2 regions of the Ferdinandcohnia salidurans genome follow, and region 2 is predicted to be linked to the other one. Evidence: riboswitches for the same ligand, from Rfam matches in the RefSeq annotation. Region 2 holds a riboswitch; the other holds the start of a gene.

Region 1 (4,968 bases), on a different contig from region 2:
TCTAAAAAAGACTAAACATACAAGTTTAGTCTTTTTTTAGGTATTAGAAGTTTCGTTCTTGATATGTTTTGAAGGCGGGATTTTTTAATACGATTCCAACAATGATAAATCCAAAAATAGATCCCACAATTGAGCTGAAAATAAACGAAGGTATGAAACCAAAAATGGCTGCATCCTGTCCAAGAATAAGTGTGGCAATTGGGTAACAAGCTATTGCCCCTAAGAACCCTGTTCCAATTATTTCACCTGTCATTGCCATTGAAGCCTTCCCCGTTTTGGAATATAGGAATGCTGCTAAAAAAGCCCCTATCATACTCCCTGGAAAGGCAAACAAAGAGCCAGTTCCAAGCATGTTTCGAAGTAAGGACACAGAAAAAGCTTGAAGCACGGCATATGCTGGACCTAAGATAACCGCTGACAAGACATTAATAAAGTGCTGCATAGGAAATACCTTTGTGAAGCCTATTGGTATGGCAAATAAATGACTTGTAACTGTTCCGATAGCGACAAGCATTGCTGTTAACGTCATTTTTAGTGTTTTACTCAAGATGAATCCCCCATTACTGATTTAATTCATTACCAAACCGCCGTCAACAATAAGGTTTTGACCTGTTACCCCTTTACCCCAAGGTGATGCAAAGAAAAGAACTGCGTTTGCTACATCTTCTGGTGTTGTTACTTTTTGAAGTGGTGTAGATTCCTTAATCAATTGGAAAACTTCTTCAGATGTTGCAGAACTCGCATCAGTTGTTTGAAGTAATCCTCCAGAAATCATGTTTACGTTTATTCCATATGAACCAAGGTCTTTTGCCATGTTCCGAGTGAATCCTAAAAGTGCTGCCTTGCTTGTGTTGTAATCATGGTAAGCAACAACAGGATTTTGAAAGAGATTCGTACCAATTGTTACAATACGTCCAAAACCAAGTTCCTTCATGTCTGGAAGGGCTGCTTGTGTTGTGTGTAATGCTCCTTTTATTGCTCCTTCGAGTTGTGCGTGAAAATCCTCCCAAGAAATATTTTCTGCGTTCTTTCTTGCGATTGGGTCAAAACGAAAATTGATTAAGGCATTATTTACAACGGTTGTTATAGGTTGATCAAAATAATTTTTCGCTTTAACAAATAGGCTCTTTACTTGTTCACGATTCCTTACATCAGCTTGAATGGCAATCGCATTTTTACCAATTTCTTCTTGTAGAGAACGAGCTTTGTCTTCACTTTGAAAATAGTTAATTACCACCTTTGTCCCTTCATTAGCAAAAGCTTTTACGATTTCCTTTCCTAATCCACGTGCACCACCGGTAACGAGAATAACCTGATTTTGTAGTTTCATTCAAGTAGCCTCCTCATATAGTAAATAAGAACAACGCAAAAAAGCCAGTTCCACATAAATGGACCTGGCTTAAGGTATCAAGAGAAAATGGACATTTTCCACTCTACTTTCCTCCGCCGGTATAATCCGGATCAGGTCCAAAGGGTTAAAAAACGCACGCTTTTCTCTCAGCCCAGTCGGGCACCCCTAGTAGTTTACGAATATTCTTTCTATAAGGATAGTATGTACTTGCAAAAATGTAAAGGTATTTGATGGTTTCAAGATTCTAAGATTCATTATATGGTATAATATGGATAACAGTCTGAATATTCTATTTATAGAAAGGAGTGCTGGGATGTTATTTTACTTAATGATAGCTCTATTTGCAGTAGGAATCGGCGCGGTTGGTTGCGGTATCTTTATGTTTTTTGTGAAAATGGAAAAGAAAAAGGCGTTTATTATAAGTTTAATAGGATTATTCATTATTGTTGTGACCATGAGTTCTGGTAATCTTCGCCCCTCCTATGAGAAAGAAACTTCAATAATTATTCAGGAAGTATCAGTATCATCCGAAAAAAATGGAGATGGAAAGTACAGTTGTAATGTTAGTGATCCTTACTCCGTGTATCAGTTTTATAGCGAAGATAAAAAAGAGGTAGAGGATTTTTGTGCTCAATTTAGTAAAGGTGAAACTTATGAAATCAAATACCAGTTTAAATCTGGTAAGTACACCATTTTAGGAGTGATTAAGTAAAGGCCGGGAAATTCCTGGCCTTAAATATATTTACTACCTTCTCTAACACTTAGCTTTGGCAATGTTGTATCATTTATAAAGTGACGGACTGAATTAGGGTTTGTCTTTGAGTACTCGCGCAAAGCCCAGCCAATTGCTTTTTGGATGAAAAATTCTTTACTATTAGCGTTGGCTTTTATGTATTTGTAGAGGATGGTTTCATTTGTTTCTTCCTTATATTTTAACTGAAAAAGAATGGATGAACGTGTAAGCCATAAGTGTTTCCCAAAAGCCCAACCTTCAATTTTTTCTTCTATTATACTAGGTGTTACTTTAGCTATATTGCCAACTAGATGTGGAGAAAGAACATCGACAGTATCCCACCAGGATTTTGTAATAATGAGATTCTCTATAAAAGGTAAATGGCTACTATCAATCCTTTTAATAGATTTAACTAAGTAATCCTGTGCAGCATATTGGTATTCCCGTTCATCCTTCATCCACAACTGTGTGACAAGTTCAAGATTTAAATCCTGTTTTAAAATACCTGTTTCTTTATAGAAATCACGTGTTAATTGTCTTCTTAAAGGTGTTTTTATCCCAAGGAATGGAAAATGGTTTTTCATATACTTTTGCATCGGTACTGCGTTTTCGGGATTACTATGTTTTTCGAATATCGTAACGAGATGGTTTAAATCGTCCATTGTATTGCTCCTTTAAAAGATTCGATATCCTAATTGTACTTGAAGCTCCTTTTATTACAAAATAAAAAAACTATCTTTTCTATGTAAGAATACGTACGAAAAGACAGTTTTTTGAATTCGTTACTGTTACTGCATTTTAATAGGAGTTACGACTGCAAATAGGTTTTCTGTTGGATTGTTGAGGTTGACTTCAATTACTTTATACCCTTCACTATCCTTGTAATCATTTGTCACTGGTGTTTTAATCTCGTTGCTCATTTTCCGTACTTCCCTTCTAACATTTTTCTCACACAATAAGTAGTATATGATGAGGTTATGAAAATGTGCTTCCTTTTGAAAAAAATTTTTTTCACCTCACAAATTTTATTTAAAGGTTTGTCCATCTAGTAGTTCTTAATAACAGATTTCACCTATATATTGTATTAATAGATTTCATTAAAAGAAAGGTGGTTGCTATATTGATCGAAAATTCATTTTATACACAAGAATTCCATGGACCCTATGAACTATTTAATTTAGGAGATTTCAAACTCGAGGAAGGTGGCATCATTCCAAACTGTCAACTCGCCTATGCTACATTCGGAGAACTTAACGAAGCAAAAGATAATGCTATTGTCATTCCTACTTGGTTTTCTGGTACAAATAAAGCCTATGAACCATATATCGGCGAAGGACGAGCATTGGACCCTTCTAAATACTTTATCGTAATCATTAACCAAATTGGAAATGGTCTTTCAAGCTCACCTCATAACAGCCCTGCTCCAATAAGTATGTCAGATTTCCCAGATGTAAGAATTGCTGATGATGTACGAGCTCAGCATCAATTCCTTACTGAAAAATATGGTATCAATGAAATTGAGTTAGTTGTTGGCGGGTCAATGGGAGCACAACAAACATACGAATGGGCAGTTAGATATCCCGATATGGTTAAACGTGCTGCTCCGATTGCTGGTACTGCCAAGAATACGACACATGATTTCATCTTTACGGATACACTAATCGAAGCGATTACTTCAGATCCCGGCTGGAACCATGGAAACTACAAGTCTTGTACAGAAGTGGTCGACGGATTAAACAGGCATGCTAAAATATGGGCTGTTATGGGACTTAGTACAGAATTTTACAAACAGGAAAAATGGCGTCAATTTGGTGTCAATTCTGTCGATGAATTCGTCAACGGCTTTTTACAGCCACTTTTTGCAGCGATGGATCCAAACGCCCTATTAACAATGGCGTGGAAATGGCAACGAGGTGATGTAAGTCGAATGACAAATGGAAATCTTGAAGTAGCACTTGGAAGAATCCAAGCCAAAACATTTGTTATGCCAATTGATGAAGACATGTTCTTCCCACCGCGTGATTGTGAAGCAGAACAAAAATTGATAGCTAACAGTGAACTTCGTGTAATTAACAGCAATTGTGGTCATTTTGGCTTATTCGGTGCAGATGGTCCTGCCTATTTTGAGCAGATTGATAAACACCTTAATGAACTTTTAGCGACTCCAGTATAACAGAATTTAATTATAGTAAGAGAATCCCGCCATCTACCTGCTAGATGGCTTTTTTTGTTGAGTGCAATGTGTAAAGTAAGCTTAAAAGAGCCATATTAGTATCATAATAAATGGGAAAGGATGGTATTTCATGAAGAAGGATGAACATCTGAAGAATCAGGTACTTTATATCACGAACCCCGCTTATGATGCTTTGCATTCGGAAAATCTGCTTGAGGATCATGATGATGAAATTGATCGTGAACAGTTGTCCCTATTGAATAGAGAATTATAAAATAAAAAAGGAGGACAATTTAGACATTGTTCTCCTTTTGTCATTTAATCAATAGGTGTAATTTCTACATTTAGCACACCGACACTAGGCGCTGCACCCAGTGCTTCAAACGCTTTACGGTGAAGATTGATTCGATTCGCTGGGAACTTCTTCACTTCATCAACAACTGTTACGATGATATCTTGATTCGGGACAAACGAAACATTTCGGATTCGTAAACGTTGGCCACATTTAAAGGGGCTATTTTCTCCTACGGCAACAGTCATGTTGTTATCATAGGACCAACCAATTTCACATTTTGTTGGCGTACCTCCCCATGTCCAAGTGGCCTTACCTAAGATAGTTTCAGGATTTCGATTCCAATCCCACCCATAGTAAGGTGCTGGATACTGTGGTACGTATTGTTGGAAATAATACTCATCATACATATTCCGTGG
Region 2 (4,968 bases):
GTTACAAACAGGAAGTCCTCCAATACCTGTACAAAGGAAAAAATATTGTAGAGGTTATGGATATGTCTGTCGCAGAAGCTGTGGAGTTTTTTGAAGCAAAAGATATCAAGAGACAACTGACAAGCATGGCGACAGTTGGACTTGGATATTTGTCTTTAGGCCAACCACTAAACACATTATCTGGTGGGGAGAGTCAAAGACTGAAACTCGCAAAAGAGATAAATAAGAAGGGGAATATCTATATTCTAGATGAACCGACAACTGGACTGCATCTATCCGATGTATCCAATATTCTAGTGATTATCGAAAAATTAGTTGAAAAGGGTAATACAGTCATTGTCATTGAACATAACCTGGACGTCATCCGAAACAGTGATTGGATTATTGATTTAGGCCCAGACGGAGGTACGGGTGGTGGAGAAATTTTATATGAAGGCCCACCTGCAGGGGTAAAGGCTTGTGAACGATCTATAACAGCAAAGTATATTTAAAGGAAAGAAAAGTGTCTAAACCCTATATGACATTATTAAGGGTTCAGGCACTTTTTTCAATTAAGAACGAAGTACAGACCATTTTCCAAAAGGCTTCTTTTGTTAAGAACATGCTCCTTGCATAAACATTTATGGAAATTTAATGGATAATCGTAGAATTAGTTTGAATAAATGTTCAGTCTACTCATACTCATAAATTGAGGTGATCAAATGGATTACAATAATTTTAAATCAATTAAAGAGTATGGCTTTGAAGGTTATATTCCGATTACTGAATTGATGCAAAATCATTCGATCGTTCCACACACTAAAGGGGTTTATATGGTGCTCTATACCCCTGATCATTCACCAGAGTTTTTGAGAAAAGGTACAGGTGGTTATTTTAAAGGGAAAGATCCTAATGTTCCAGTAGGAAAGTTAAATGAAAGTTGGGTACAGGATACGAAAGTAATCTATATAGGGAAAGCCGGTGGTGGAAAAAGCTCTGCTACTCTGAATTCAAGAATAAAGCAATTATTAAAATTCGGTAGTGGAAGAAACGCGAGCCACTACGGCGGAAGGGTTATTTGGCAAATTGAGGATATCAATCATTTGATAGTTTGTTGGAAGGAACTACCTGTCGAGGATCCTAATGATGTAAAAAATCAACTGATTAAGGGTTTTAAAAAGGTACATAGAAAGAGGCCATTCGCAAATATGGTAGAATAATGATCTTAATTTGTGTGTAAGATTCAATTATATATGGAGTAGTTTAGCAAAATAAGGTATAGGGAGGATAATAATGAATCCTCTCTTTTATTTTGTGTCTGTTCTTACGGATGTGGTTATCATTAAAAAACGAAACTAAATCATGTTTCATTCGTAAATAAGGTATAAGAAATAAATGAACCTTGGCTAAATTAAGATCCCATTAGGCGGTGGTATAGTGGAAAATCATGTAGATGACATTAAAACAAATATAGAGAAACTAAGGAGTACCATAAGTAATGAACTTTCAAAAAAGCTTGATTTAAATAAATGTGAACGAGTGGTTGAAAAGCTGGATTCTTTTTCGGCAAGTTGTGAAGAGTGTCAGCAACATCTAGTTGATTTAAAGAATCATTTTACTCAACTGGAAGCGAATGACGATGAAATTGATAAGGACAGTAAACATCATAAACAAGTGATCAAAGGAATTGCTGCACATCTTCAAAAGGAACATAAGTTGGTACCTGAAGGGATGTATCTCACATTATACATGTCTATAGGTATGAGTTTGGGTATGGTGTTTGGATTAACGATTTTTGATAATATTGCATTAGGGTTGCCGATTGGGATGAGCATCGGCATTGCGATTGGTGCTGGTTTGGATGCAGATGCTAAGAAAAAAGGGAATACAATATAGTCTTTAGGACACTTACAAATGTGAGTGTTTTTTGTTTGGGTTAGGTGAGAGTTGCTTAACAAATAATTTGAACTTTCTTAAAAACTACTGGAAAATTTTATGATATACTGTTTAGTAGAGGAGGCAGTGTAATGAAAAATAAACAGCGATTACTAACTGTAATGACCATCATAGCATTTTTCTCGTTAGTTGCTTGTAGTAACTCAACGGATGAGGCAAATGCTAAACCAGAAAACGAAGAATCAGAAACTAGCACGAATTTAAAAACAGAGGAAAAACCAGCTACCAATGAGAAGTCTGGTGAAATAAATAAATCTGAGAGTCCTGAAAATACTCAGATTAAAAACAAAGAAGAGACATCTAAAGAACCATCTACGACTGAACATGACGAGACATCGAAATCTAGTAACAAGAATGAAATAACCGAAGGTATGAAGGATGCATATCTTAAAGAATTAAATAAAATGGAAGAAGCAGATAGAAACGCCGAAGATACAGCAACAATGGCAGAATTGGAAGAACAAGAGGCGGCAAGGTATAAAAAGTGGGATGAAAAATTGAACGAGATTTATGGAATGTTAAATGAACAGCTTGACTCTGAACAAATGAATCAATTACGAGAAGAACAACGAAATTGGATTAAACATAGAGATGAAACCGCAAAAGAATCATCATTGAAATATAAAGGTGGCTCGACGGAAACCTTAGAATATGTAGCTACCCAAGCAACTATGACAAGGGAAAGATGCTATGCGCTGGTTGCAAAGTATATGAATTGATTGTTTGATGATTAAGATAAAAATGAGTTGGCTATAAATGCCAACTCGTTTTTTTTACGGGATGCTGGAACATGTCCATTGACTCAAGCGGGATAAATGGACATGTCTTACTTGCCTTTTCGTATCCGCTATGTTTAACTAGTATCTAGTAACTTAATAATCTAACAATTCGACTAGGGGAGCATGTTTGTGCTGAGAGATAGAGATATCGACCCTTTGAACCTGATCTAGGTAACACTAGCGTAGGGAAGTGGAGTTGGCACGTTATGTGTAAACAAACGATATATATTGCCTAACCCATTTCTAGTCACTAGTGATGGGTTTTTTTTATCTCCCCCAAGGTCAAATGGAGAAAGGGGACAAGAAAGTGAGCAGTCTTTTTACTGATCGTTTATGGAATCGAGTGGAGCCTATTTGGAATTCGTATTTGGAGCATCCTTTCGTGAAAGGGATTGGCGAGGGTTGGTTGGAAAAGGAAAGTTTAAGCATTATATGAAGCAGGATTATGTGTACCTGATTGAGTATTGCAGACTTTTTGCGTTGGGGAGTGCGAAGGCCCCGGATTTAAAAACGATGTCCATTTTTGCAAACCTTTTGCATGGTACGTTGGAGATGGAGATGGATCTTCACCGCCAATATGCCGCAAAGTTTGAAATATCTCCAGAAGAGCTCGAGGCGACTAGACCTGCATCAACTACAACATCTTACACAAGCTACATGTTGAATGTAGCGCAACTTGGTGGTGTAGAAAATGTTGTCGCTGCAGTCCTAGCCTGTGCATGGAGCTATAACTTTATTGGAAAAGAGCTCGTCAAATGGCCTGGAGCAGTTGAGCATGAATTCTATGGGGAATGGGTGAAAATGTATTCATCCGATGAGTTTTCAGCGTTAGCGGAAGACTGTAAGCAGCTTATCAATGAAATCGCAAGCGGAAAACCAGAGCGAGATTTAGCAGTACTTGAAGAAATCGTCGTCAAAACGAGTATGTTTGAATATATGTTCTGGGATATGGCCGAAAATCTTGAGGAGTGGCCGATTAATCTATAGGACAAGTGGTTAGGTTCCGTGCACATGTTCAGTCACGGAACCTTTTTTCGTAATAAAATTTCCACAAAGTTTCGATTTCTTTCATATGGAATAATCTTGGAAAGTAGCCCAATTTTCATGTCTAGCAAACTGAGGATAGGCAGAAGTGAAGGTAACTATGATGGGAGCGTGGTCAAGAGTAGGGTAAGCATTGAATAAAAATCGATCTCCGTATCGAATAGCTGTTAAGGCAAGTGGCAATTCACGTCTAAAGATTTCATTTCGCTTTGCTGCAACTTGTAGGTTATATTCTCCTTGATCAATATATAAATAAACCTGGTAATGGAAGTGACTTCCATCTGTTCTCCATTCACCTAATACTTCATCTCTCATCGAATTAATTTTATCCCAGGCATAATGATAGCCTATTGTTAAAAATAATTCGGCAGTTGTATCAGAGTGTGTTAGTGTGTAATATCTTGGAATAATGGGTGCTGTAGCAGTAACGCTATCCCTGTATTCGACCGATAATTTGTCGGGATTGAATGTGCTCAAAAAATCATCTCCTGTCGGATATTAAATCTTATTTAAGTCCATTAATAATTCCATCATTTATATATATATAATTCAATGTGAAAACATGAAGATTTTTTATCGTGCAAAAAGGACTAGGAAATTAAATTTCCTAGTCCTTTATTAGGCTAACTAGTCTTATACTTTTCTATCTACTGCTTGGGGAGGTTGTTCAAACCATTTTTCTTTTATCGCTAACAGTAAGCCCATTCCATAAAACTTTTTCATATCATCTGATATTTTATCTAATTTTGCAACTATATCCGTTCGTAAACTGGAAGTCATAGCTTGATTTACCATAGTAAAACAGAATATACCTAAACAAGTATTAGCAAAAAACAACATTAATTTATCGGAAAAAGGAGATATCTCTATATTCGAAATTTGATAGTCTCCTGAAGCTGAAATCGGAATATTTTCTTCTTCAAGAACTTCTTGAAGTGAATGTAGAACTTTTTCGATCCCATCTCTGCCTTTTCCAAAGTGTTGTTTCAAATCTTTTTTTTGGGCTAATTTACTAAAAGTAACAAAAATCATCTTTGAAAACTGTCCCCTATAGATAATCCTTGAAAGATTAGCTATCTCAGCAGCGTTTAAAGGTCTTGAACTACCAATAAAACCATTGAGATACATGAAGTTTTTAGCATATTCCACCTCACTATCGATTGCTACTTGTGGAGGTTTCAAATATACGCCTTTGGATAACATGAGGTCT

What was found. Region 2 has a riboswitch for thiamine pyrophosphate ahead of tenA (thiaminase II). Riboswitches for the same ligand answer to the same signal wherever they lie in the genome.
Region 1: it holds a riboswitch for thiamine pyrophosphate, as region 2 does, so the genes downstream of both, ACFSFW_RS05480 (3-oxoacyl-ACP reductase) here and tenA (thiaminase II) in region 2, are expected to answer to the same signal.

Annotation. Positions count from the first base shown of each region.
Region 1 covers NZ_JBHUEK010000007.1:520,047-525,014, forward strand. The annotation lists gene ACFSFW_RS05470 (Na+/H+ antiporter NhaC family protein) at 1-5, shown strand, start outside; gene thiW (energy coupling factor transporter S component ThiW) at 44-547, opposite strand; gene ACFSFW_RS05480 (3-oxoacyl-ACP reductase) at 569-1,330, opposite strand; TPP riboswitch at 1,422-1,528, opposite strand; gene ACFSFW_RS05485 (hypothetical protein) at 1,665-2,063, shown strand; gene ACFSFW_RS05490 (DNA alkylation repair protein) at 2,084-2,746, opposite strand; gene ACFSFW_RS05495 (hypothetical protein) at 2,873-3,004, opposite strand; gene ACFSFW_RS05500 (alpha/beta fold hydrolase) at 3,205-4,257, shown strand; gene ACFSFW_RS05505 (hypothetical protein) at 4,388-4,531, shown strand; gene ACFSFW_RS05510 (RlpA-like double-psi beta-barrel domain-containing protein) at 4,576-4,968, opposite strand, start outside.
Region 2 covers NZ_JBHUEK010000023.1:6,756-11,723, forward strand. The annotation lists gene ACFSFW_RS14360 (ATP-binding cassette domain-containing protein) at 1-491, shown strand, start outside; gene ACFSFW_RS14365 (hypothetical protein) at 702-1,199, shown strand; gene ACFSFW_RS14370 (glycine zipper domain-containing protein) at 1,417-1,875, shown strand; gene ACFSFW_RS14375 (lysozyme inhibitor LprI family protein) at 2,007-2,654, shown strand; TPP riboswitch at 2,820-2,920, shown strand; partial or broken gene tenA (thiaminase II) at 3,001-3,701, shown strand; gene ACFSFW_RS14385 (staygreen family protein) at 3,783-4,235, opposite strand; gene ACFSFW_RS14390 (DUF3231 family protein) at 4,392-4,968, opposite strand, start outside.